DNA from 3 places in the Ferdinandcohnia sp. Marseille-Q9671 genome. Region 2 is predicted to be linked to each of the others. Evidence: riboswitches for the same ligand, from Rfam matches in the RefSeq annotation. Region 2 holds a riboswitch; each other region holds the start of a gene.

Region 1 (8,271 bases), on a different contig from region 2:
ATCTTCCGCGGGGATATCTACGACAATACTTCCTCCTTTTGTATCTTCTATGACGGCCTCTTTCACGTCAGCTTCTTGATATAGTTTGGCAATCGTTTTGAGTGTTTCATTGTCTTTATCCTCTTCGCGAACGGCAAATACATTTACATAGGGTCTTGCTTCTTCACTTTCTGGATCGTCGTATAATAACGAATCCTTAAAATTCAGACCAGCCTGACCAGCAATCCCATTATTGATTAGTGATGCGGCAACATCCTGAAGTGCCTGTGCAGTTTGTTGCGAAACAACTGGAACAATTTCTAAGTTTTTTGGATTTTTCGCAATATCATCTAATGTACCGTATATACCAACACCCTCTTTTAGCTCAATTAGTCCTGCAGTTTCTAATAAAAGAAGGCCTCTTCCAAGGTTTGCAGGGTCGTTTGAAATGGCAATTTGTGACCCGTCTGGTATGTCTGATAAATCATCATATTTCTGAGAATAAATCCCTGTTGGGTTAATTGTCGTAGATGCTATCGGAACAATCGTATACCCATTCTCTACGTTAGCCGGACCTAGAAAAGCAAGATGCTGGAACGAATTCATATCAATTTCTCCATTTGCTAACGCATTATTTGGTTGTATGTAGTCGGAAAACTCAACCAACTCAATTGTGATCCCTTTTTTCTTTGCTTTTTCTTCGATAAGCTTCCAGTAAGGTCCATCAGCACCTGTCACACCAATCTTTACTACCTCTTGGTTTTTTCCGGATGTACTGTTAGTGCAGCCTGTAAGTAATGAAACAAAAAACACCATGAATAAGAAAATAATCAACCGCTTTTTCATTTGTATCTCTCCTTTTTTAATTATCTTCGTAAAAAGAATCTAGATAAAAAGTTTCCAGAAAACTGTGCAATTTGAACAAGTAGGATTAAGATTACAACTGTTACAATCATGACTGATGTATCAAATCGTTGATAGCCATATGTCATGGCTAAGTCACCCAATCCGCCGCCGCCAACTGTTCCAGCCATTGCTGAGAAATCAACAAGCCCAACCGTTACAAAGGTGAGACCTAGAATAAGGGGACCCAACGCTTCAGGGATAAGTACGCCAAATATGATCCGTAATGGACTTGCACCCATAGCCTGTGCGGCTTCAATAATTCCTGGTTCTACCGAGACAAGATTACTCTCTACGATCCTGGCGACCGCAAAACATGCAGCGATCGTCATAGGAAAAATTGCTGCTGCCGTTCCAATGGTAGTTCCCATTACTGCTCGAGTTAAGGGACTAAGCGCAACTAGTAAAATAATAAAAGGGATTGGACGAACAATGTTTACTAATAGGTTAAGTAAGAAAAAGATATATTTATTTTCCAATATGTTTCCTTTACGTGTGACAAAAAAGAGTACGCCCATTGCGATCCCGATAATGCTTGAGAAAATTAACGTGAAAATGACCATCAAAATTGTTTCTCCAGTTGCTTCGACAATACGTGGCCAAAATGTAGTCCAATCAACTCTCATGGTTAATCACCTCCCTTACTTCCACAATTTCTTTGAGCTCAGTAATGACTTGCTGAATGAGGTGACTAGCACCCTGAAACTCAACAATCAAACTACCAAATAATTGATCCTGTAATTCGTTAATACTTCCATAGATAATGTTAAAATCAATCCCATGCTTTCTTGTAACTCGTGATAGGATTGGCTCACTCGAAGCTGCCCCAGTAAAAATCACTCGATACAAATTTGCAGAATGACTAGTTCGTAATTTTTCTAGAAGTTTGCTAGAAAGCTTATCGTTTAGTACAGAACTAATAAAGTTTTTCGTCGTTTTTGATTGTGGATTCGAAAATATATCATAAACATTTCCTTCTTCAATTACCGAACCATTTTCCATCACGGCCATTCGATGACAAATGCTACGGATTACATGCATCTCGTGAGTTATAAGCAATATTGTAATGTTATACTCTTCATTCACCTTCCGTAATAGGTGAAGGATTTCTCCGGTTGTCTCGGGATCCAGCGCAGAAGTGGCTTCATCACAAATAAGAACGTCTGGTGATGTCGCTAATGCTCTTGCAATACCGACTCTTTGCTTTTGTCCACCTGAGAGCTGCTCTGGGTATTGATCTGCCTTATCTTGTAATCCAACAAATTGAAGTAATTCTTTTACTCGTTTGTCAATTTGCTCTTTTGGCATTTTGGCAAGCTTTAAAGGATAAGCGATATTTCCATAAACAGTACGAGAGTTAAAGAGGTTAAAAGATTGAAAAATCATCCCGATTTTTCTCCGCAAATTCCGGAGATTTGCTTGAGAAATACTAGATATATCTACGTCGTTGATCGATATCCTTCCCGATGTTGGACGTTCTAGTAAATTTACGAGTCGGAGCAATGTACTTTTCCCAGCTCCACTAAATCCTACTACCCCAAAGATTTCTCCTTTTGAAATCGTTAATGAAACATTACGTACCGCATGAACCTCCTTCCCGCCGAAACTAAAAACTTTGCTTACTTCCTCAAACTTAATCAACTTGTTATCCTCCTCTGATCTTGGTTGGTTTCATAATTTCTTCTAAAAAGACAGAAAAAGGCATCTTTATTCCAACAACCTCAAAAGAAGCGTTTGGATAAAGATGCCTTTAGTTGTCTAATCGGCATAGTATTTTATTTTCTATTTTCCACTTTTGGAGAGTCTTCCTTTTTCAAACGAAACATTGTATTTCATTTTCCATCTCCCTTCAGTACCTTGGTTGACCAATGATTACTTGAAATTTGGCAAAAATAAAACTCTCTTCACAAAAGAAGAGAGTTTTAATGTAAATTTATTCATCTCTTCTCATCTTTCAAGCTCACGGCTTGCAGGATTTGGCACAGTACTTCAAAGTCTGTTGCCGAGGCTTCAAAGGGCCAGTCCCTCCACCTCTCTAGATAAGAATTCATCTGTTATTTAATTGTAGTTACTAAGTTACATCGAAAGCATTTACTTGTCAACAAGTTTTTTAAAAACTCTTATTATTTTATACTTTCACTTTACTGTTTTCCCTAACCCGCAATTATAAATCAAACATTACTAATTAATAAGTTGTTTTTAACCAACCTATTGGACTCATATTCACTTTGTTTGCCCCTGCATGCTTTGTAAGTGTTGCTACAACACTATCTAAAGGAAGAACAGTATAGGTATAAGGTAGTTCTTCATTATACTTATATTCAAACGTAAAAGGTTCAGTTGGTGGATTCATTTTACTCATATTTTCACTTCCCACAATATGAGAAGACCATGCCCAATTTCCTATTGTTGATTTGTCATGCCAAGTAAATCCTTTTGTAAATAGATTTTCCCCATTATTGTCCCAACTGCTTCCTGTATATGTTCCATATTGATTGGTGATTTTGGAATTTACAATTAAATTTCTGTTATACGCATCATGGAATAACTCAGCCCATTGTTGGTTCATGTTAGATATATCTAAACCTTGAATTTCTGCACCTGTGATTGGCTCGTTAATGTCTTTAAATACGGACGTATCTGCTGCGATTGATGCCCCGTTCCTCGCATTTAACGCACGTGAAAGTTTGTCTGTGCCATATTCCGCAATTGCACTTACATTCTCCAACACATCTTGATGTGTAGAATTGTCTAGGTACAAATTGTATGCATGGCCCGTTCCTTGTCGTATCATCGGTACTCGCTGACCAACATTGGTATACGTGTTATAGGCTAGTGTTAATCTGATTCTCTGATTTCCATCTTTATAATCTACTCCACTACCACTCACATAGTTCGTATAGTCTTTATCTCCGGAACCAGTTAAGTGCACCTTACTGTGATAGGCTGCATAAGCCATTATCTGTTCTTTTGTCGCACCGCCATTACGCATATTATTGTACACACTATCAGAATTCAGTTCATTTGCAGCATATTTTTCCTCCATAAACTGAATGGATTGATAAATATCACTATCTTGTGCTGGATTTTCACTTGCAGGTAAACCAAATTGAGACCATGAAATGGTAATGTTAGAACCACCGTTCTCTGTGTCAATTAATCCATCTGAAGCAATGGTAAATTTACAATGGTCGATCCATACATTATTCGCACCATTTACTTTAATAAATGACCAGCCTACTTCCTTATGTTTTCCAGTATCATCCCATTGCCACATGCCATCAAACTTCAGATTTCTAAAGATAATATCATTTGTAGATCTAGCTAATTTTAACTCTACAGACCTAATTGTTTTGCCTTTCTTTGAAAAAATAGTTAGGCCATCAATACCATCAATATTCATTTGTGAGACACCGGAGGAAGCCAAGTTTGGATTTGTAAATCCGTTCATTGGATCACGATATTTTGTGATAAATCGATATTTAGCTGCTTCTTCTTTACTTAAATTTAGGTTGGACCACCCAAAGTTCAAATCTTTCGCTACCTCGATTACTTTCACACTTCCACTTTTAGCATCCAAAATAGCCTGCAAAAATTCTCTTTCTGTTTTTACCTGACGATAAAAGGAGGTATCAATGTATTTACTTCTGTCATTAACTCCTAACGATGCATAACCAGTAACTGATAGAAAACTATTGTCATAGTCTTTAAATTCTCTTGTGGTATTTGGTATAGAGTCAATTACCGCAGCCTCTGTTATTCTACCTTCACCTAAAAACAATGATGAAGCAACTAAAAATAAGATCAATGACCAAATTATTGATTTTTTAAAATTCACAATATCACACCTTTGTTAGATTTGTTTGAATCGTAAACTTATGTGAAGACGGCATTACAATTTGTTAATGCCATCTTCACATTTACATGTAGGTATATTAGAAACCTGAATTAGTTACTCTTACCTTCAGCTTTACCAGGAATTAGGTGGACATTTAGACTATGACCAAACCCACTCCATCGATATCCTGAGACTTTTACTAAACCATTTGGAATGACATCGGCTAATCTTTCTCTTTTAGAAAATTTGATCCCATGTCCAACAGCTTCCACTTTAAACGTATATTTTTTCCCTTGTTTTAGGCCAGTTACTGTATAACTTGTTTCAGGTGTTGTCATTTCCCCGTTTATTGGTGTAAAAGTAGCACCATCAGGTTTAATTGGTTGCCCATTCACATACACCCGATATCCAATAACCTCTTGATTTTTTGCTGTTGCTTTATTCCAAGAAAGGGAAACGCTAGTACCATCTTTTCCAATTGTTGCTTCTAATCCACCATCAAAAGACGGAGCTCCAATCGCATATGGAATAGCTGTTTCAAATTCTAGTGAACTATTATAAGGTGTTGTATTCCCTGCAAGATCTACAGCTTCTACTTCAATATTATATTTTGTACCTGGTTCAAGATTGGTTAAAGTATATTTGTTGGATGTTGCAAATCCATGCTTTTCTCCATTTGTATAAACATTGTAACCTGCGATTCCAGTGTCATCACTTGCAGCTGCCCACGTAATTGATGTCCAAGTAAATCCTGTATAAACAACATTTACCTCTTTACCACTGAAAGTATCACTAGCAGGTATCTTAGTAGTAGATTCCTTGATTTGGGTATTATTTGGTAGAGTTGGTGCCGTTTGATCGACTACCCCATCAGTTGTAAGTGTAATTTCAGGGCCGTTAGTAGTACGATTTCCGATTGCATCAACTGCTTCAACTTTAAATGTGTACTCTTTTGCTGGAGTCAAGCCTTTTACAGTAAAACTAGTACCATTCGTTGTTGTATACTCATCCCCAATTTTTTCTCCATTTTGATAGATGGTATAACCGGTAACTCCTTTATTATCTGTTGCTTCGTTCCAAGATAATGTTACACTTTTTCCATCCGATGAAGACTGGGCTTCAATAGCTGAGTCTTGATTCCATTGTGGTTGTTGAGTAGCATCGTCAGGAGCCGCTGTAGTATCTTCAAAAACTAGTCCAGTAGAGTTTTTTATTCTCCACGGGTTCCCACCATTATCTTTTACGTTAGTAAATGATACATTAATAAACTTGAAATCTTTTGCGTAATTCATATTTACAGAATAGACATTATCGAACTTCACATTTTTGAAGGTGATATTTTCGTGATAGACCTCTCCTTCATCATTGTTACCGTTTACAAGAATTGATTGTTTCTTACTGCCCCCTTGGTTGCGGACAGTTGTATCGACAATCTCCATATCTCTAAATTGAGAAATTTTCTGTGACGGTTCATAGAGGATGGACGCATTCGCATCTGTATAAGATGAAGTGAAGACGAATGGGCCATCACCATCAATCCCTTCCAATGCATTATTTCTGAAAATAATATTCTTTGCTCCTCCACCCATTGGTGTGTTTGTTTTACTACGCAAACCAACGTCCGTCTTGTACATGATATTGTCTTCTACTAGAAAGTCCTGGATCCATCCTCCGGTATGACTACCTGTTACAACGCCACCATGACCTTCACGAATATAATTATTAAAAATCCAGGCATTTCCTGTTGGTTCTTTTCCTGCTGCTGCCTGACCCATACCTGATGCAAAGTTAATCGCATCATCGCCAGTATCAACAAAGTTATTGAAAACCATAATGTTTTGTGAATCTCCAAACTCATATCCGTCTGCATTATTTCCATCGTATGTTTTTGAAATCGTACCATTCACAACAATATTTTTACTATGAAGGTTAACGATTCCATGATTGGCAGGGTTGAGTTGGGTAATTCCTTCATAATACATTCCATCGACCCCACGTACTGTAATTAAATTTGAACGTGTGGCATAAGCAGATTTCATATCCATGCCGGCTTCTTGTGCAGCATAGGATTGGGTCGCTGCTAATATTCCGTAAGTATTATCGGATCCGAGATCTAAAGGACTCATTTTCCCATTTTCAACCTTCACATTTCCGGTAACTCTAGAGTTATTACCTGCCACATATCGAGGTAACTCGTTTCCTAGCTCGTCAGTAGTTGGATGAGCTTTATCATATTTCCATCCGTTTCCATCAATGATTCCATTTCCTACTATACGGATATTCTTTAAACTTCCATAATCGTAGGTATGAGCATTAATGAGTGAATAAGAACGCTCATCCGTAGAGTAGTCATATAGCCAAAAGTTCATACTATAGTCTTCTGCATCCGGCGAGCCGAGTAGATATCCATCCACTTGTAAGGTTATTTCTGATTTAAGCCATAGCTCTCCAGATATAAATTTTCCAGTTGGAATGACTATTTTTGAACCTGGTGTGGCAGCATCGATTGCTGCTTGAATGGCCACGGTATCCTTTGTTTCATCGTCTGGTGTCGCCCCAAAATCTGTAATGTTGAAGACTTCGGGAACTTTAGTTGTTTTTCCCGTAATTTTGTTGGAAGGTAATGATTCAACACCATCTGCAGTGACCGACGTTACATAGAATTCATACGATTTATTAGGTTTAAGATCACTAACCATAAAATTATGAATAAGAATCTTTGTATGGAAGTTATCTTTGTCTATATTTTCATAGAAATTATCAATATAGTCTTTTGCTGGACCGCTATTATCTTTTAAAGCGCTTCCAATTTTCTTACCATTCATGTACACATTGAAATCAACGATATCACTGTAATTCTCTGGTTTTTCCCATACAAGGGTAATACTGTCCTCATCGAAAGCAAGATTTGGAATTTGTAGGTTTACAGGTACTTCAGGACCAGTAACTGAGGGTTGCTTATTTGCACTGGCAGCCCCACTAAAAGTACTCAATGTTAAAACAATTGCTAACAAGATTGTGCTACATGCTCTAAACCTTTTCAATAATAAATGCCACCTTTCCTATTGAATTTTAATACAAAAGCAAATATGTATAACCTCCTTTCAAACGTAAATAACCCTTTTACTTTTGTAAAAAAGAACAAAAGTAAGGGTTTTCAAAAGTGCTGTTCCTAACCGTTTGTTTTGAAAACGGGAACATGAATACAATCTTACGAGCCTTCATTTGTTACGTATACAATCATTTTATTGAATTTTCAGACTTCTCTGGTCCTATTTTCCTAGTTTTGGTATATAAATGTGATATAAAGATTACCATTTGATGAAATGATTACCATATTTCCTCGAATAGTCAACAATTTGTCCTATATTATCTAGTAGCTATTAAGGCAGTAATGAAAAAAAGCAGGCAATATACAAAATTGTCTGCTTTGATAATTTTATTATTGAATAAATGCAAAAGGTTTGCTAGAGATTTTATGAGAATCGCTTGATTGAGAATGGAGAGATGTTCTGTTCTGTCTTCCCTGAAATAAGTAATTCACTTAAAAT
Region 2 (8,271 bases):
TTGAATCTCTTCTTTTGAAATTGAGGCAAACCGCTCTAGTTTCTCGGTATTCACAATCGCGTAATCAAGGCCCGCCTGTGTACAGTGGTAGAGAAAGACGGAGTTCAGGACTTCACGCCCGACTGGTGGTAGCCCAAAGGATACATTACTCACGCCAAGAATGGCTTGGACCTCAGGGAATCTTTCTTTTATCAACCGAATCCCTTCAACGGTTGCTTTTGCTGAGCCAATGTATTGCTCATCCCCCGTTCCAACCGGGAAGACCAATGGGTCAAAAATGAGATCCTGTGGCTTCATCTTATATTTATTCACGAGGATGTCATAGGAACGCTCGGCAATTTCCAACTTTCGTTCAGCGGTAACACCCATCCCTTCCTCATCAATTGTCCCGACAACAGCTGCAGCACCATAAAGATGGATCAATGGAACAACCGCTTCAAAGCGCTCTTCCCCATCCTCAAGGTTAATGGAATTGATAATCGCTTTTCCTTGCGAATATTTAAGTGCCCTTTCGATGACCTTCTCGTCTGTTGAGTCAATAACAAGAGGCACCTTGACCTTTTTCACAACTTCTTTTATAAAGTTCTCCATATCAGTAATCTCTTCACGGTCTGGGTCAGCAAGACAAAGGTCGATTACATGAGCCCCACCCTTCACTTGGGCACGTGCAATTTCGGCTGCCTCTTCAATTTTTCCTTCTTTAATTAACCGTTTGAATTTACGAGAGCCGATGACATTTGTCCGCTCTCCAACCATGATTGGTCGAAGTCTCGGATCATCATAAATAAATGGTTCAATTCCGGATACCATATGCAGGGAGTGTGACTTCATTTCCCTTGGCTGATGCTGTTTCATCTCCTTTGCAATGGCGCGAATATGCTCTGGTGTTGTTCCACAGCAGCCGCCAACGATATTCAGCCAGCCCTGTGCTGCAAACTCCCCAAGCTTCTTCGCAAGCATATCGGGTGTTTCATGATAATTTCCTTCCTCATCCGGCAGCCCCGCATTCGGATAACAGCTAACAGCCGCCTGTGCCAGCCCAGACAGAGAGCGAATATGGTCCTGCATGAATTCCGGTCCGGTGGCGCAATTCAATCCAACGGCTAGAGGATTCATATGCTCAATTGAAATGTAAAAGGAATCAATCGTCTGACCCGCAAGCGTTGTACCCATTGGTTCAATCGTACCGGAAACGATAAGCGGTATGATTTTTCCAGTTTGTTCAAAGGCTTTCTGCATGCCAATATAGGCCGCCTTCACATTCAGCAAGTCCTGACTTGTTTCTAAAAGTAAAAGATCCACGCCACCATCAATCAATCCGATTGTTTGCTCCTCGTAGCTGGCGGATAATTCATCAAAGGTAGCCCCCCCTGTCACACTCAGTGTTTTCGTGGTCGGTCCGATTGAACCTGCGACATACCGTGGCCAAGCCTCAGTGGACAATTTTTCCGCTTCCTTGACAGCAAGGTGTGCCGCGATTTTATTAATTTCATAGGCTTTGTACCCGATATTATATTCATTCAGGACGAGATTTGTCGCGCCAAAGGTATTGGTTTCAATGATATCGGCACCAGCTTCTAAATACTCGCGGTGAATTCTAGAAAGCACCTCAGGCGCTGTTAACACGAGATGTTCATTACAGCCATCATATTCCTCACCGCCAAAATCCTCAGGTGTCAGCCCCGCATTTTGAAGCATCGTCCCCATCGCACCATCCATGATAAGGATTCGTTTGTTGATTTGTTCACTAATTGGTTGTTTTGGCATAGTTGTTCCCCCTTATATCCTTTGCACGCTGACGGGCATATTGTGCCAACTCAACCGTCAGTTCATAGCGTAAAAATGGTGTAATTAAATAGATTCCATTGAATAAATCCAAAGTAGCATCAATGAGTGATTTGGTAATTTCAATCCCTTCTGCGGCCGACTGGACCGGGTCATTTTGTAAAAAGGCCATCCGTTCTCGGATACTATCGGCAATTTTGATTCCCGGTACTTCATTGTGTAAGAACTCTGCATTTTTACTATTTAAAAGTGGCATCAAACCGATGTAAATTGGTGCTTCTAAGTGTTTCGTATGTTCATAGATTTCAAGCAGCCTTTCCTCTGAAAAAACCGGTTGAGAGATGAAATAATCGGCCCCACAAGCAACCTTTTTTTCCAGCCTTTTTACCGCATTTTCTAATGATTTTACATTTGGATTAAAGGCACCTGCAATGCTAAATGCCGTCCTTGCCCCTAAGTCTTTTCCAGAATAGGACAGGCCTTGATTAAGTTGTTTGATCATTTGAATTAATTCAAATGAAGCCATATCATACACTGATGAAGCCCCAGGAAAATCACCGACGCGAGCAGGGTCTCCAGTAATTGCAAGCACATCATGTAAGCCGAGCGTATGCAGGCCCATGAGATGGGATTGCAAACCAATCAGATTCCGGTCTCGACAAGCGATATGAATGAGCGGCCTCATGCCGGAATCCCTTTTTAAAAGATAGCCAAGGGAGTCATTTGCGATTCTGACCTGGGCAAGAGAGTTATCCGCTAATGTGACCGCATCTATGCCCGCATTCTTAAGGGCACGTGCCCCTTCAAAGAATTTTGTCGTATCGAGCTTCCGTGGTGGGTCTAATTCGACAATCACGGATGGTCGTTCCTTCACAATTTCCTGGAGTGGCGGGAAGCTCCTTTTTCCTGCAAAATCGGATACGACAACTTGCGTTGGTGTTGCTTTCACTGTTTTTTCGGTAATTGGTGGGCAGTTAAGTAGAGATGTGGCAAAAGCTCGGATATGCTCAGGTGTTGTGCCACAGCATCCGCCAAGCAGCCGGACCCCTTGCTTTCGGAATTCAAGGGCTGCTCTTTCAAAATAGTCGGCATCTCCTCCATAATAGAATTTCCCGTCCGTATAAGCCGGCAGACTGGCATTCGGATAGGCAGAGAGGTAGGCATGCTTTGGTAGCTCAATTTGTTCAAGCGCCGTCAGCATATGGTGCGGCCCCAACCGACAATTCAGTCCGACGACATCTGCCCCAAGTCCTTCCAGTCTCTTGATTGCCTCATTTACTGGGGTGGATTCCTGCAAGATGCCAGGTTCCTGATGGGACACTTGGGCAATAATCGGCAGCTTCGTTTCCTTTCTCGCAATTGTCAGGACGGTTTCAAGTTCCTCAAGATCCCAGAACGTCTCGAGTATCAGCCCGTCTACTCCTTCTAGCAAAAGACAATAGAGCTGCTCCCGAAAGCTTCGCTTGATTTCGTCTAGCTTAATTGAACTAGCTTTCACTCCTCGGTTCCCGCCCAATGTCCCCAACACATAGACCTGTTTTTGATACTGATTTGAATTTTCATTTTGTGCTTGCAAAGCTTTTTTGGCATGACGTACTGCAGCGCTGTTGATGCTTTTCACACTGTCCTCAAGGCCATATCTGCCAAGCTTCAAATAATTCGCTGCATATGTATTGGTTTGAATCACATCTGCCCCCGCTTCGATATAGGCCCTATGAATGTTCTGGATTTGTTCTGGCTGCGACAGATTCAGTTCCTCGAAACAACTACCAGCGCCATAGGAGTAAAGCAGCGTCCCCATCGCTCCATCGCCAATCACAATTTGTGTCTCAAATTTTTTTAATAAGCTCATTGTCACTCTCCTTGTCATCATCAAAACTCTCAAATAAAAACAAAAAAGCCTTCTATTAAGAAGAAGACTTTTGTAAGTGAAATCACATTATCTTTCTCCTTATCTTGCAAATGAAAAATCACTCGCAGGAATTAGCACCTTTTCAATGGACAAAGCATTGAAGGTTGCTGAGGTGTCATCGGGCCTTTCCCTCAACCTCTCTCGATAAGAAACCGAAATATTTTACATTTTCTAAAATTTACTACAACTTGCCATAAGTGTCAAGTTCAATGATATTGTAAAAAATGATTGTCTATCAAAAAATGGCATGATATAATTTTGCTACATTCAAAATTCATACGGGGTTGTAGCTCAGGGGGAGAGCATTTGCCTGGCAGGCAAAGGGTCGTGGGTTCGATTCCCATCAACTCCATTTACAAAAAGCCATTTCTAGTTAAAGCTAGAAGTGGCTTTTTTCTTTCTATAAAATATACATAGCATGATTAGTAGAGTTAAACAATAATCCAAGCACAGTCGATAGGATTAGAAGTAGCTGTTGTAACACGAGTGGTCGAGTGACTTAACACCATAATTTTATTACAAATATAGATTGTCCCATAATGGTATCTGAAACAAGGAGTGATTGAATATGCAAAAAATAATGATTGTTGAGGATGATCCTAAAATTGCAGAACACTTGAAAACACATATTGAAAAATATAGCTACGATGTGACGTGCGTGATTGATTTTGAACATGTAACAAATACATTTAATGATATAAAACCAGATCTGGTTCTTTTAGACATTAATTTACCAAGTTTTGATGGGTATTATTGGTGCAGGCAGATTCGGAAAGAGTCAGTGTGCCCCGTGATTTTTATCTCGGCAAGGATTGGGGAAATGGATCAGGTGATGGCATTAGAAAATGGTGGAGATGATTATATTACCAAGCCATTTAGTTCGGAAATTGTTATGGCCAAAATCCGTAGCCAATTGCGCCGTGCTTATGGCGAATATGCCACAAGACATGAAGATCGGGTATTAGAAAATGCTGGTCTTACATTCTTTCCAGAAAGGATGGAGTTGATCTTTGGCAAAAAAACCATCTCCTTATCAAAGAAAGAAGCAGATATTATCGAAAGCTTGATGGAACGATATCCTCGGGTGGCTGGTCGTGAAGACTTACTTGAGAAACTTTGGGATGACCAAAGCTATGTCGATGAAAATACATTGAATGTGAATATCACGAGGGTTCGGAAAAAATTTCAGGAAATTGGATTACAAGATGCAGTGGAAACAGTCAGAGGGGCTGGGTATCGGTTAAACGTTTCATGGAAGGAAGATAAGGCATGAGATTGTTTTTTAAGGAATATTCCTTACTGATTATTGTACAGGCTGTTCAAATGCTCGTCATCCTTTCAATCTTCTGGTTTGATGGATATCGAGATATCCATCTATTTTTTTACGTAATTTTTCTCAATTTTTTCATTCTTGGTTGCTATCTACTTTATTATTATTTATCACGTCGGAAGTTGTACCAGCGCTTGAATCAGCCGCTAGAATCACTAGATGACAGCTTTCAAAAAACAGATGATACGCCGGTTTCTATTGCTTTTGATCAAGTATTGCGTAACCAATACAAGCTTTTTCAAAGTCAATTAGAATCAGTAGAAAAAGAGCAGGAGGAGCATCGAAAGTTTATGGATCAATGGGTTCATCAGATGAAAACCCCTTTGTCGGTTATAGAACTCACTGCCCAAAATTTAGATGAACCTGAGTCCTCCAGCATCCGAGAAGAGACCGAGCGGATGCAAACGGGCTTGAACACGGTCCTCTATATTGCACGGCTAAAAACGATTGAGCAGGATTTTCATATTAAGCCGGTGAATCTCGCGAAATTGGTAGATGAAGTGAACGGAGAGAATAAACGATTTTATATTCGCAACAAAGTCTATCCTAAGCTAGAAGTGGAAAAGGAAGGATTGACGGTGGAGACCGATGAAAAGTGGCTTTTTTTTATCCTCTCTCAGCTTATCAATAATGCCGTTAAATATTCTTCCGGAACCAGTAATCGGATTGTTATTTCCATTTATGAAAGAGGGAAAGAAGCCATCCTAGAGGTAAAAGACTTTGGAATTGGCATTCCTGATGCGGATCAACGGCGGATATTTGATCCCTTTTATACCGGGGAAAATGGCAGGAAATTTAGAGAATCCACGGGTATGGGGCTGTATTTGACGAAGGAGACACTAGACACCCTCGGGCACCGGATTGAAATGGAGTCAGAGTTTGGTAAAGGTACAACCTTCCGCATCATTTTTACAGAAACTCAAAACCTTACAAGCTTGTAAGGAAAGTGAAAGAAGAATCGATAGGTAAGATAGCGAAGAGCAAGGTATACTAATCACAGATCAGAATTTGGAAGGGGATCTTGTGATGTTAGAAGTAAAACAGGTTAGTAAAATTTATGAAGGTAAAATGGCCTATAAAGCATTAAACAATATTAATTTCTCCGTTGAAGATGGGGAATTTGTTGGTATCATGGGGCCATCTGGTAGTGGGAAAACGACCCTTTTGAATATGATTGCTACAATTGATGAACCAACAATCGGTGAGATATTGATCAATGGAAAGAATCCACATCAACTTAAAAGAGAGGCCTTGGCAAAATTCCGAAGACGAGAACTCGGATTTGTTTTCCAGGACTTTAATTTGCTTCATACCTTAACCGTGGAGGAAAATATTGTCCTTCCGTTGACTCTCGATGGAAAAAAGGTCAAAGAGATGAAGCAGAAGGCGCGTGTTATCGCGGAAAAATTGGGGATTACCCCTATTATGAACAAGCGCACCTATGAAATCTCTGGTGGTCAGGCACAAAGGGCAGCTGTTGCAAGGGCGATGATTCATGTGCCCAAGATGCTACTCGCTGATGAACCGACTGGGAACCTTGATACGAAGTCGTCGAAGGATGTCATGGAAATGTTGGAATCGATAAATAAGAATGAGCGTGCAACGATGTTATTGGTGACCCATGATCCACAAGCAGCTAGTTATTGCAATCGGGTCATTTTTATCCGGGACGGACAGTTCTTTTCAGAAATTCATCGTGGAGATAATCGCCAAGCCTTTTTCCAAAAGATCATCGATACTCTTTCTTTACTAGGAGGGGATGGCCATGACCTTTCGCAGATTCGCGTTTAATAATGTCGTTCGCAATAAACGGTTGTATGCAGCATACTTTTTAAGCAGCATATTTACGGTGATGGTATTTTTTACATTTTCGATTTTCGCCTTCCACCCGGTTTTAGCCGGAGGTGAGATGAATTCAAATGTACAAAAGGGGATGAATATTGTAGCAGGAATCATCTATGTCTTTTCCTTTTTCTTCATTCTATATTCGATGAGTTCATTCTTGAATACCCGGAAGAAAGAGTTCGGGTTATTGATGATACAGGGCATGTCCGTTAGGCAAATTCGTCTAATGGTATTCATGGAAAACCTGTTGATTGGCTTTTTCGCAACTTTAGGCGGGATATTGTTGGGATTGATTTTTTCTAAAGGGATTTTATTGATAGCGGAAAATGTGCTTGTCATGGATAACTCACTAGACTTTTATATTCCGATTCAAGCAGTTATCATAACTTTTGTTTCCTTTATTTTGTTATTTTTCTTCATTTCGTTATTTGTATCTTATGTATTACGTAGTCGAAAGCTGATCGACTTAATTAAAGGAAATAAGAAGTCAAAAGGCGAACCAAAGGCGAATATCTTTCTAACGATTTTAGCAGTATTTCTGATTGGAATCGGATATGCAGTTGCTTTAATTGTGGAGGGAACCACCGTAATATTCGCAATGCTTCCAGTGATTATTGTCGTGATCATCGGTACCTATTTGTTGTTCACCCAGTTAAGTGTTTATTTGATCCGCAAGATTAAAAAGAATGACAACATCTTTTGGAAGAAAACGAACATGATTTTATTATCCGATCTATCGTTCCGAATGAAGGATAATGCTCGCACCTTTTTTATGGTAGCGATTGTTTCCACTGTCGCATTTAGTGCAATCGGGACGTTGTTCGGGTTTCAAACCATTCTTACAGCAGGGATTAAAATTAACAATCCTTATACTTTTTCATATACAGCTGTTGACCCGGAAGAGCAGAATGTTGCTTTAATTAATGAAACGATCAGGGAAGAAAATATGGAAGCGAATCAAGAGCAAACGATGCTTACGTTTTATGAGATTGGGCAAGATTCTATCCTCATAGCTAGGGAATCGGATTTTAATCGATTTGCTATAATGCTTGGAGAAGATACAATTGATATTCAAAATGGCCAGCTTAAAGTTGTAGAATTTACGGGGAATGAATTTGGACAAACTGAAGAGCTGCTCGAGCAAACGATTGAATTGAATTCTGGTGTTACCTTACTTCCAGAGGAAGTGATTTATTCAAGAGCCCTACCAGCAACTGATTCTTATTATGTAGTTTCTGATCAGGATTTCGAGGAACTGCCAGCTCCGTCAAGGGAAGATCACTATCATGCATGGCAGGTAACGGATGGGGAAGAAAACATATTAGCAGCTTCCAGAAAGATAGTGGAAGTACTCCCTCCTTATGAATTTTCTGCTAGGGATTATAGGATCTATCAATTA
Region 3 (8,271 bases), 850 kb from region 2:
TAACTCTTTTACAATTTCCCCGTCATACATCACAAGGATTCGATCGGAAATCCTAATAATTTCATCAATCTCACAAGAAAAATAGAGAATTCCTTTTCCTTCATCTGCTAGAGAATGTATGAGCTGAAAAATATCCTGCTTTGCACCAACGTCTACCCCTTTGGTCGGTTCATCAAACAAATAGAGATTTGCATTTCGTGAAATCCATTTCCCGATCGCTACTTTTTGCTGATTTCCACCGCTGAGATGTTCAGCTAGTGTTTCTGTATCATTTGTTTTAATCCCAAGGAGTTCAATAATTGAGTTGGCATGACTCTTTTCCGCCTTACGGTTCATCAATAGGTGCTTAGAGAATTTTTTCAGATTTGTAAAGGATAGATTTGTAGAAATTGACTCGTGAATAAACAGACCTTCCTTTCGACGTTCTTCTGAAATTAGGGCCATTCCCGCTTCAATCGCTTGTTTCGTATGAGTAAAAGTAGCTGATTTTCCTTTTATTCGTATATTTCCTTGTACACTGGGACGTAGGCCAAATAGCGTCTTCGCAAGCTCTGTCTTTCCAGCACCAACCAAACCGACTACCCCAACAATCTCACCCTCTGAAACTGAAAAGGATAGGTTGCTAAGCTTTTCACCATCATCAAGGTCGCTAACTTCTAACAATAAATCACCACGAATAGCATTTCGCTTCACAGACTGTTCATTATAGGAATTTCCAAGCATTGTCTCAACAACCGTCTGTTGTGTAACTTCTTTCGTCGAAAAAGTGGTGATTGTCTTTCCATCACGCATGATCGTTAACCTATCACAAATCTCAAACACTTCAGGTAACCGATGGGAGATAAAAATACAGCCCACACCCTTTTCCTTCAGTGTTGCGACAATCTCGAATAGGTGCCTTGTTTCTTCAATCGACAAAGGTGCCGTCGGTTCATCAAAAATAATCACCTTTGCCTCATGTGCCAATGCTCTCGCAATTAACACCAATTGCTTTTGAGCAAGTGATAGCTCGAGTGCCTGCTTTGTCATTGGTATGTCTGTAACATGTAAAAGCTCTAGAATGGAGGCTGCCTTCTTATGAAGCTTTCTTTTAGAGAGGAACAAGCCTTTTTCAGTAGAAAAGGTATCTAGTAAAATATTTTCGGCAACAGTCAGCTGCGGCACAATCACGGTGTCCACCTCTTGGTATACACAATGGATACCATGGCTCTTTGCATCCCTTGGGGAACGAATATCAACTGCTGTACCCTCTAGTGAAATCTCACCCGAACCCAGTCCATACGCGCCTGAAAGAATCTTGATGAGTGTGCTTTTTCCTGCTCCATTGGCTCCAAGTAAAGCGTGGACTTCCCCTTTCTGGAGTTCAAACTGAGCCTGATCAAGTGCAGCCACACTTCCAAAGCTTTTTGTAATTCCCTTCATTTCTAATAAAGGCATCTACTATCAACCTCCTTCCTAAAAGACCTTGCTGTTTGAAGACAAGGCCTGTTATTGTAATTGGTCAAACGTTATTTCCTCCACCAGTCTCATTTTGTCGTTTTGGTGATTATGGGATATCTGTATCCTCACTCAATCGGTTCAAGTCTTTTGACGGTACGGATACGAGCTTTCCGTACCTTCACTGCGACAACTTAACCTGTGTTACGGTATGATTACGGTCTTTTCTTACCTTCACTCCACTTGGCTCAGTCTTGTGACGGTAAGATTAGTAAGTTTCCGTACCTTCACTGAAACAATTCTCAACCTGTGGGTACGATTGTTTTATAAAGCCGTCAGAAAGAAATCTTGATTTTCACTTACTCTCCAGCTTCTAGTTTTTTCAACTCATCTGTGTATCCTTGTTCGCTTTTACCCCAGCCTTCAATGTACTGGTCAAGATCAGCAGTTGTAATTTTCTCTGCTGGTAGAGCATCCTTTGTCACAAATACTGGCTCAAGTTTCACTCGTTCTGGTGTTTCGTCACCATTTAGTTTTTGGTATGCATAACGAACCTGAATACGTCCGATGTCCTTAGGATCAACCGCTGCAGACGCGACCCACGGGCTGTTTTCTTCTTGGATCATTTGTAAATCCTCATCACTCATATCAATTCCGTATACTTTAATGTCAGTGCGTCCTGCTTGTTGAATAGCACGAACTGCTCCTTTTGCAAACTCATCCCATGCTGCCCATACAGCTGTGATTTGACCTTCTTCAGGATATTGCTTTAAGATTGCCTCCATTTGAGACTGTGTATCAAGTGCTGTATTTGCTGTTGCTGCACCAAATGTTGCAACTTCTTTAATGTCAGGATTGTTATTCAAAAACTCTTGATATGCAACTTGACGTCTTTCCATTGGGGCAAAGCCTGCCACCCAAATTTTTACGATATTCGCTTTTCCACCAGCGTCTTCTGCTAATTTTTCCAGCGTCATTTGCGCCATTTGTTGGTCACCTTGTTCAAGGACAGTAGTACCCTCTACCTCTACTTCTGCATCAAACACAACAACCGGAATTCCTTTGCCTACTGCTTTTTGCACACTGCTTTGAAGAGCTTCCTTCGTACCGTGGTCAATTAAAATTGCATCAAAACCTTGGTTTATCGCTGCATCTACATTTGAAGCCATTTTTGCTAAGTCCCCATCAGATGTGAAAACAGTAGTCTCGCCAGCAAAGCTTTTCACTTGCTCCTCTACCCCTTCAATATACTGAGCTGAAAATGTACCTAGGTTCTGCTGCATGATCAAAGCTATTTTTTTATTCGCTAACGGATGATCTGAATTCTTAACTTCTGTGCTATCTGTTTTTGTTGTTTCTTCTGCTACCTTTGGTTGGCAGCCGACCAATACCGCTAGGATTAGTAAAATGGTAAATACGTATTTTGATAGTTTCATTGTGTTCTCCCCTTTTTTTGTATGTAATCATTGTTTTCATATCTATTTACTGCGTTTAGAAGCTATCACTCTCCTGTTTTTCGAGGCCTTCTTTTTAAGATATAAAAAAGCCCCTTTCTTAGGTCAGAAAGAGGCTTGAAGTATCCAAAAGTCTTCTCACCTCTTATCTACCAGAAGAAACATTCTTCTGTTGGAATTAGCACCGTGCCTTACGGGTATGTAACCCGGCGAAAGCTTTCGCCCCATTTCACAATGGTATTACGGTCGGTTGCTGGGCATCGTCGGGCCAAATCCCTCCGCCTACTCTTGATAAGAGAAAATACAGCAATACTATTCAATTATGCCTTTGCGTAGTAGCGCCCGATTATTTTCGAGCTTGCTCGAAAGTTTCCTTTGAAAAATCGAGGCATCCGCCGGAGGCTTTACCTTTTATTCAGCTGGGGTTAATCCCAGTTGAATAAAGGTAATTAATCTTCTTGACGAGAATAATACCACGCCCAAAAATGAAATTCAATATTTTTATTATAAAAAATATTTGAATAGTGGAAAGTGGGATTTTGTCGAAAGATTTTGCTAACATGCAATTATTGTGCGGGAAGGCGCAATTCTCAAAACGAGGGTGCAATTTTCCCCTATGTAGGTGCAATTCTCAATTTGAAGGACCAATTATGCCCAACGACGGTGCAATCCCACAAAATTAAGTAGTACCTAACGCAAAAAAACCGGGAACCCCACCCCCGGTCAAAGTGCTTTTTCATTCCGATCTAGCACTCGTACATAATTTTGTTCAAATAACTGCATTTCTTGCTCTGTAAGCTGTGAAGCAAAGATATGCTCACTTTCAGTTTGTAAAGTTTGCAGTAGACGTAGCATAATCTCCTGGACAGTAATGGTTGGATCCACTAGTTCCGCTAAGGATGCCATCGTTTCTGGCTTGATTGATGGATAGACAAACTTTGTCTCCTCACCTTGCAAGCCAGCTTCATAAAACTGACGAATCACATCGGCTCGATGTGAACCACTACCTGTGACTCCCAAATAGATTTGAACAGCAACGCCATTTCTAAGTCTCCGTTGTGAAATCCCGGCAAACTTTTTCCCGTTTATACTCAAATCATAGCTACCTGGGCAATATGATCCCACAACTTCACGGGCAACAATATCGACATTATGGCTTTGAAGCATTTTTCGAATCAGTTCAAGCATCGTATCATAGCCACGATTGATATCAATCTTTTTTTCCGTTTCAGGGAAAATAAGTGAAATGTTAAGGACTCCTTCGTCAAGTACCACTGCTAGTCCGCCTGAATTTCGTACTATCACCCGATACCCCTTTGATTCAAGGAGTTTTATCCCATCCTGAAGGTGTGGCAGTTTTGTATCTTGAATTCCCAAAACAATGGTTTGATGATGGACCCAAGTCCGTGCGGTAGGTGCGGATTCCCCTTTTCCCACAAACGCACATAATGTATCATCTATTGCAAATGACTGTAACGCATCAAATTGATATCCAAGGCTGGATTGATCAATAATCCGCCAGCTTGGCTGCTGTAAAAGACTCTCGTTCATACGGCATACTCCTATATGTAAAAAGTACTTAATTATATCATATCTGAGACGCAGGTGCCCTGTCGCACCACAAAATGGAAGATGGGATGAGATTTGGGTCAAAGAACCTGTCCCCTTGACCCACAAGGTGCACGTCCCGCCATAAATCAGAAATCGATATGACATTGGGTCAAAGAGCCTGTCCCCCTGACCCACTAGAGCAATCCCATCCCTCTGCGCAATAGAAATAAGCCAGGCAGCAGCCTAGCTTGTTTTATACGTCAAGGTTTTTTACGTATTTTGCGTTTTCTTCGATGAATTGACGACGTGGTTCGACCTTTTCACCCATGAGCATTTCAAAGGTTTCGTTTGCATCAATGGCGTCATTTAAGTTTACTTGAAGAAGAGTTCTTGTTTCAGGGTTCATGGTTGTTTCCCATAGTTGCTCTGGATTCATTTCTCCAAGCCCTTTATAACGCTGAAGCGCCGGTTTTGGACTCTCCGGTAAGCCAGCAAGAATTTCTTGCAGTTGTTCATCATTATACGCATATTGAATCTTTTTACCTTGTTGTATTTTATACAACGGCGGCTGCGCTACATAGATATAGCCGTACTCGAGCAATTTTCTCATGAATCGATAGAAGAACGTAAGCATCAGTGTACGAATATGTGCTCCGTCAACGTCTGCATCCGTCATAATGACAATTTTATGATATCTAGCTTTTTCAATAGTAAAATCGTCCCCGATACCAGCTCCGAAGGCCTTAATCATCGTTCCAATTTCGGTATTATGAAGGATTCGATCCAACCTTGCCTTTTCCACGTTTAAGATTTTTCCTCTTAGCGGTAGGATTGCCTGAAAATGACGATCTCTTCCTTGCTTTGCCGAGCCTCCCGCAGAGTTACCTTCTACGATATAGATTTCACTAATAGACGGATCCTTTGAGGAACAATCTGCTAGTTTACCAGGTAGAGTTGAGATTTCGAGTGCATTTTTTCGTCTTGTTAGCTCTCTCGCTTTTTTGGCAGCCATCCGAGCTCTAGATGCGAGAATTATTTTATCTATGATTTTTTTCGCAAGTGTAGGGTTTTCTAATAGAAACTCTTCAAATTTTCGTGAGAAAACTGAATCTGTGACTGTTCGCACTTCTGAATTTCCAAGCTTTGTTTTCGTTTGGCCTTCAAATTGAGGTTCAGGATGTTTAATCGATATAATGGCTACGATCCCTTCCCTGACATCCTCTCCAGAAAAATGAGGTTCATTCTCTTTCCCAATTCCACTTTTCTTATAATAATCATTGATCAACCGGGTTAATGCGGTTTTAAAACCAGCCTCATGTGTACCGCCTTCATACGTATTGATATTGTTCGCAAAGGAAAGCAGTAAACTATCATATCCTTGATTATATTGAATCGCAATTTCAACAGAAATTCCATCTTGGTTGCCCTCCATATAAATCGGCTCATCAAGAATAATCTCCTTCGAACGGTTGAGTAGCTCGACATAAGATTTAATTCCACCTTCATAGTGGTAGTTATCCTTGCGTCCTTCGCCTCGTTTGTCCTCGATGTTGATTGATATCCCCTTATTTAAAAAAGCCAGCTCACGCAAGCGGTTGGCTAGGACCTCATATTCATATTCGCGGGTTTCCGTAAAAATTTCATCATCGGGTGTAAAATGAATTTTCGTTCCCGTATAATCTGTTTCGCCAATTATCTTTAAATCTTCTTGTGGAACACCTCTTGTATACCGTTGATAGTGAACTTTTCCATCACGGTGAACAAACACCTCTAATTCACTCGAGAGCGCATTTACAACCGAAGCACCTACACCATGAAGTCCTCCAGAAACTTTGTAGCCTCCGCCACCAAATTTACCACCGGCATGAAGAACTGTTAGTATTACTTCCACAGCCGGCCTTCCCATTTTTTCATGATTCCCGACTGGAATTCCACGGCCATTATCAGTTACTGTGATACTGTTGTCTTCTTCTATAATCACATTGATTTCATCACAGTATCCAGCAAGGGCTTCATCAATACTATTATCAACAATCTCCCATACGAGATGATGAAGACCCTTTGCCGATGTTGCTCCTATATACATACCGGGGCGCTTTCGTACTGCTTCAAGTCCTTCAAGTACCTGTATCTGACTCTCATCGTACGTGTTTGTTACTGTATTCGCTTGTTCCATCCTCCGATGCACCTCTACTTAGTTAACTATATTTGCTACTTCATGTGGTGAAGATTTACTCATCTTGTAACTAATCATTCGATTGATCTCTTTAGAGATGGCATCAACAGACTTATCCAAAGATATCGCTAACTCTTTGAACAATATTTTTTGAACATAAAGTAAGATTCTACGGTCATGCTCACTTACCTTTTTATCAATTATTTCAAATTCGTATTTTTTACACATTAGGGTATTGATAATCCCTGCTATTTCCATCCGGCTTCCATTCGCTACTCTTTCCGAATATACCTTGTTCCGATCCGTACCGTTTTCAATCCATTGAATACCGGGTAGTCTGAAGGATTCAAGAATCTCTTCTGCCTCACTACGGTTAATAATTCCTTGCATTCTAATTCGGTCATTGTCTACCGGGTTATGGATAGTTAGAGTGCTATCTTCAATTGGGTGTATTACATAATAGCTGCGAGTCGTACCTGAATATGTTTTTTCACAAATGTCATCTATTCTGCAAATTCCCATATTTGAATAAATAACTAAATCCCCAATACTAAACATTTATCATGCTCCTATCCAATGGATTGTCAACTCAGTTGACTAAATCTATCATAACCCAGATATTACAAATTGTCAACTTGGTTGACATTTATACATACTTTATGTATAGTTGTTCCGATATTAAAGATGGAAGTGACAATATGAGCCAGGAACTACAAAACTTAGACTTACTTGACCTAATAAGTGAAAGACATTCTCAACTTCGGGAAATTGCTGAGGTATTATGGAACGAACAAAGCGATATCACGATTTCCAATTCAGAATGGTACATCATGTCTCGAATTTATAAAAAGCAACCTACCATTGCCTATGTATCGAAAAATGTTGATTTTACTAGGCAAGCAACTCATAAATTCATTAAAAACCTACGACAAAAGGGCTTAGTTAACGTAATGAATGTTCAACATAATAAAAAGGAAAAATGTATTGAATTAACTCCTCTTGGAGTAGAATGTTACGAAAAAAATGAAGCACTTAAAGCAACACTCGAAAAAAAAATTGCTGAAAAAATCGGGGAAAAAGAACTCCTGTTCCTTAAGGACATATTGAAATCCGATTGGGGAATATAATGGGTCACGGGGACAGGTACTCTGTCCCACCAGATATTGGCAGACTGGGTCAGGGAACCTGTCCCTCTGTCCCACAAAAAAATGGCCATGCACATCGCATGGCCATTTCTACGTTATAGGGCTTGTGCTGCTGTGATTAGCGCAAGTTTGTATACGTCCTCTGCGTTACATCCACGTGAAAGGTCGTTTACTGGCTGGTTTAGTCCTTGTAAAATGGGACCTACTGCCTCAAAATTTCCTAGTCGTTGGGCAATTTTATACCCGATATTACCCGCTTCGAGACTTGGGAATACAAATACATTTGCATCACCCTTGATCACGGAATCAGGTGCTTTTTTCGTTGCAACAGATGGTACAAATGCAGCGTCAAATTGGAATTCTCCATCTAATACGATAGTTGGATCCATTTCTTTTGCAAGTTTAACGGCATCTACTACTTTTTCTGTTTCAGGAGATTTTGCAGAGCCCTTTGTTGAAAAGCTTAGCATTGCAACTCTTGGCTCAATATCAAACATCTCTGCTGTAT

Evidence for each region. A riboswitch is a leader RNA that binds a small molecule or an ion and turns the genes downstream of it on or off. The one in region 2 is predicted to bind S-adenosylmethionine.
Region 1: another riboswitch for S-adenosylmethionine. It lies ahead of ACWNMY_RS20770 (methionine ABC transporter ATP-binding protein); the one in region 2 lies ahead of ACWNMY_RS06180 (bifunctional homocysteine S-methyltransferase/methylenetetrahydrofolate reductase).
Region 3: another riboswitch for S-adenosylmethionine. It lies ahead of ACWNMY_RS10220 (sugar ABC transporter substrate-binding protein); the one in region 2 lies ahead of ACWNMY_RS06180 (bifunctional homocysteine S-methyltransferase/methylenetetrahydrofolate reductase).

The regions. Positions count from the first base shown of each region.
Region 1 covers NZ_CDRJTA010000004.1:1,118,578-1,126,848, forward strand. Annotated here, with positions in the region: gene ACWNMY_RS20760 (MetQ/NlpA family ABC transporter substrate-binding protein) at 1-825, opposite strand, end outside; gene ACWNMY_RS20765 (methionine ABC transporter permease) at 846-1,508, opposite strand; gene ACWNMY_RS20770 (methionine ABC transporter ATP-binding protein) at 1,498-2,523, opposite strand; SAM riboswitch class I at 2,827-2,928, opposite strand; gene ACWNMY_RS20775 (hypothetical protein) at 3,068-4,720, opposite strand; gene ACWNMY_RS20780 (fibronectin type III domain-containing protein) at 4,831-7,764, opposite strand; gene solA (N-methyl-L-tryptophan oxidase) at 8,197-8,271, opposite strand, start outside.
Region 2 covers NZ_CDRJTA010000001.1:1,198,595-1,206,865, forward strand. Annotated here, with positions in the region: gene metH (methionine synthase) at 1-1,767, opposite strand, end outside; gene ACWNMY_RS06180 (bifunctional homocysteine S-methyltransferase/methylenetetrahydrofolate reductase) at 1,748-3,637, opposite strand; SAM riboswitch class I at 3,734-3,848, opposite strand; tRNA gene ACWNMY_RS06185 (tRNA-Ala) at 3,978-4,049, shown strand; gene ACWNMY_RS06190 (response regulator transcription factor) at 4,266-4,970, shown strand; gene ACWNMY_RS06195 (sensor histidine kinase) at 4,967-5,968, shown strand; gene ACWNMY_RS06200 (ABC transporter ATP-binding protein) at 6,054-6,818, shown strand; gene ACWNMY_RS06205 (ABC transporter permease) at 6,793-8,271, shown strand, end outside.
Region 3 covers NZ_CDRJTA010000001.1:2,049,502-2,057,772, forward strand. Annotated here, with positions in the region: gene ACWNMY_RS10215 (sugar ABC transporter ATP-binding protein) at 1-1,437, opposite strand, end outside; gene ACWNMY_RS10220 (sugar ABC transporter substrate-binding protein) at 1,797-2,873, opposite strand; SAM riboswitch class I at 3,034-3,189, opposite strand; gene ACWNMY_RS10225 (lipoate--protein ligase family protein) at 3,615-4,442, opposite strand; gene gyrB (DNA topoisomerase (ATP-hydrolyzing) subunit B) at 4,696-6,618, opposite strand; gene ACWNMY_RS10235 (CarD family transcriptional regulator) at 6,637-7,176, opposite strand; gene ACWNMY_RS10240 (MarR family winged helix-turn-helix transcriptional regulator) at 7,317-7,745, shown strand; gene pta (phosphate acetyltransferase) at 7,859-8,271, opposite strand, start outside.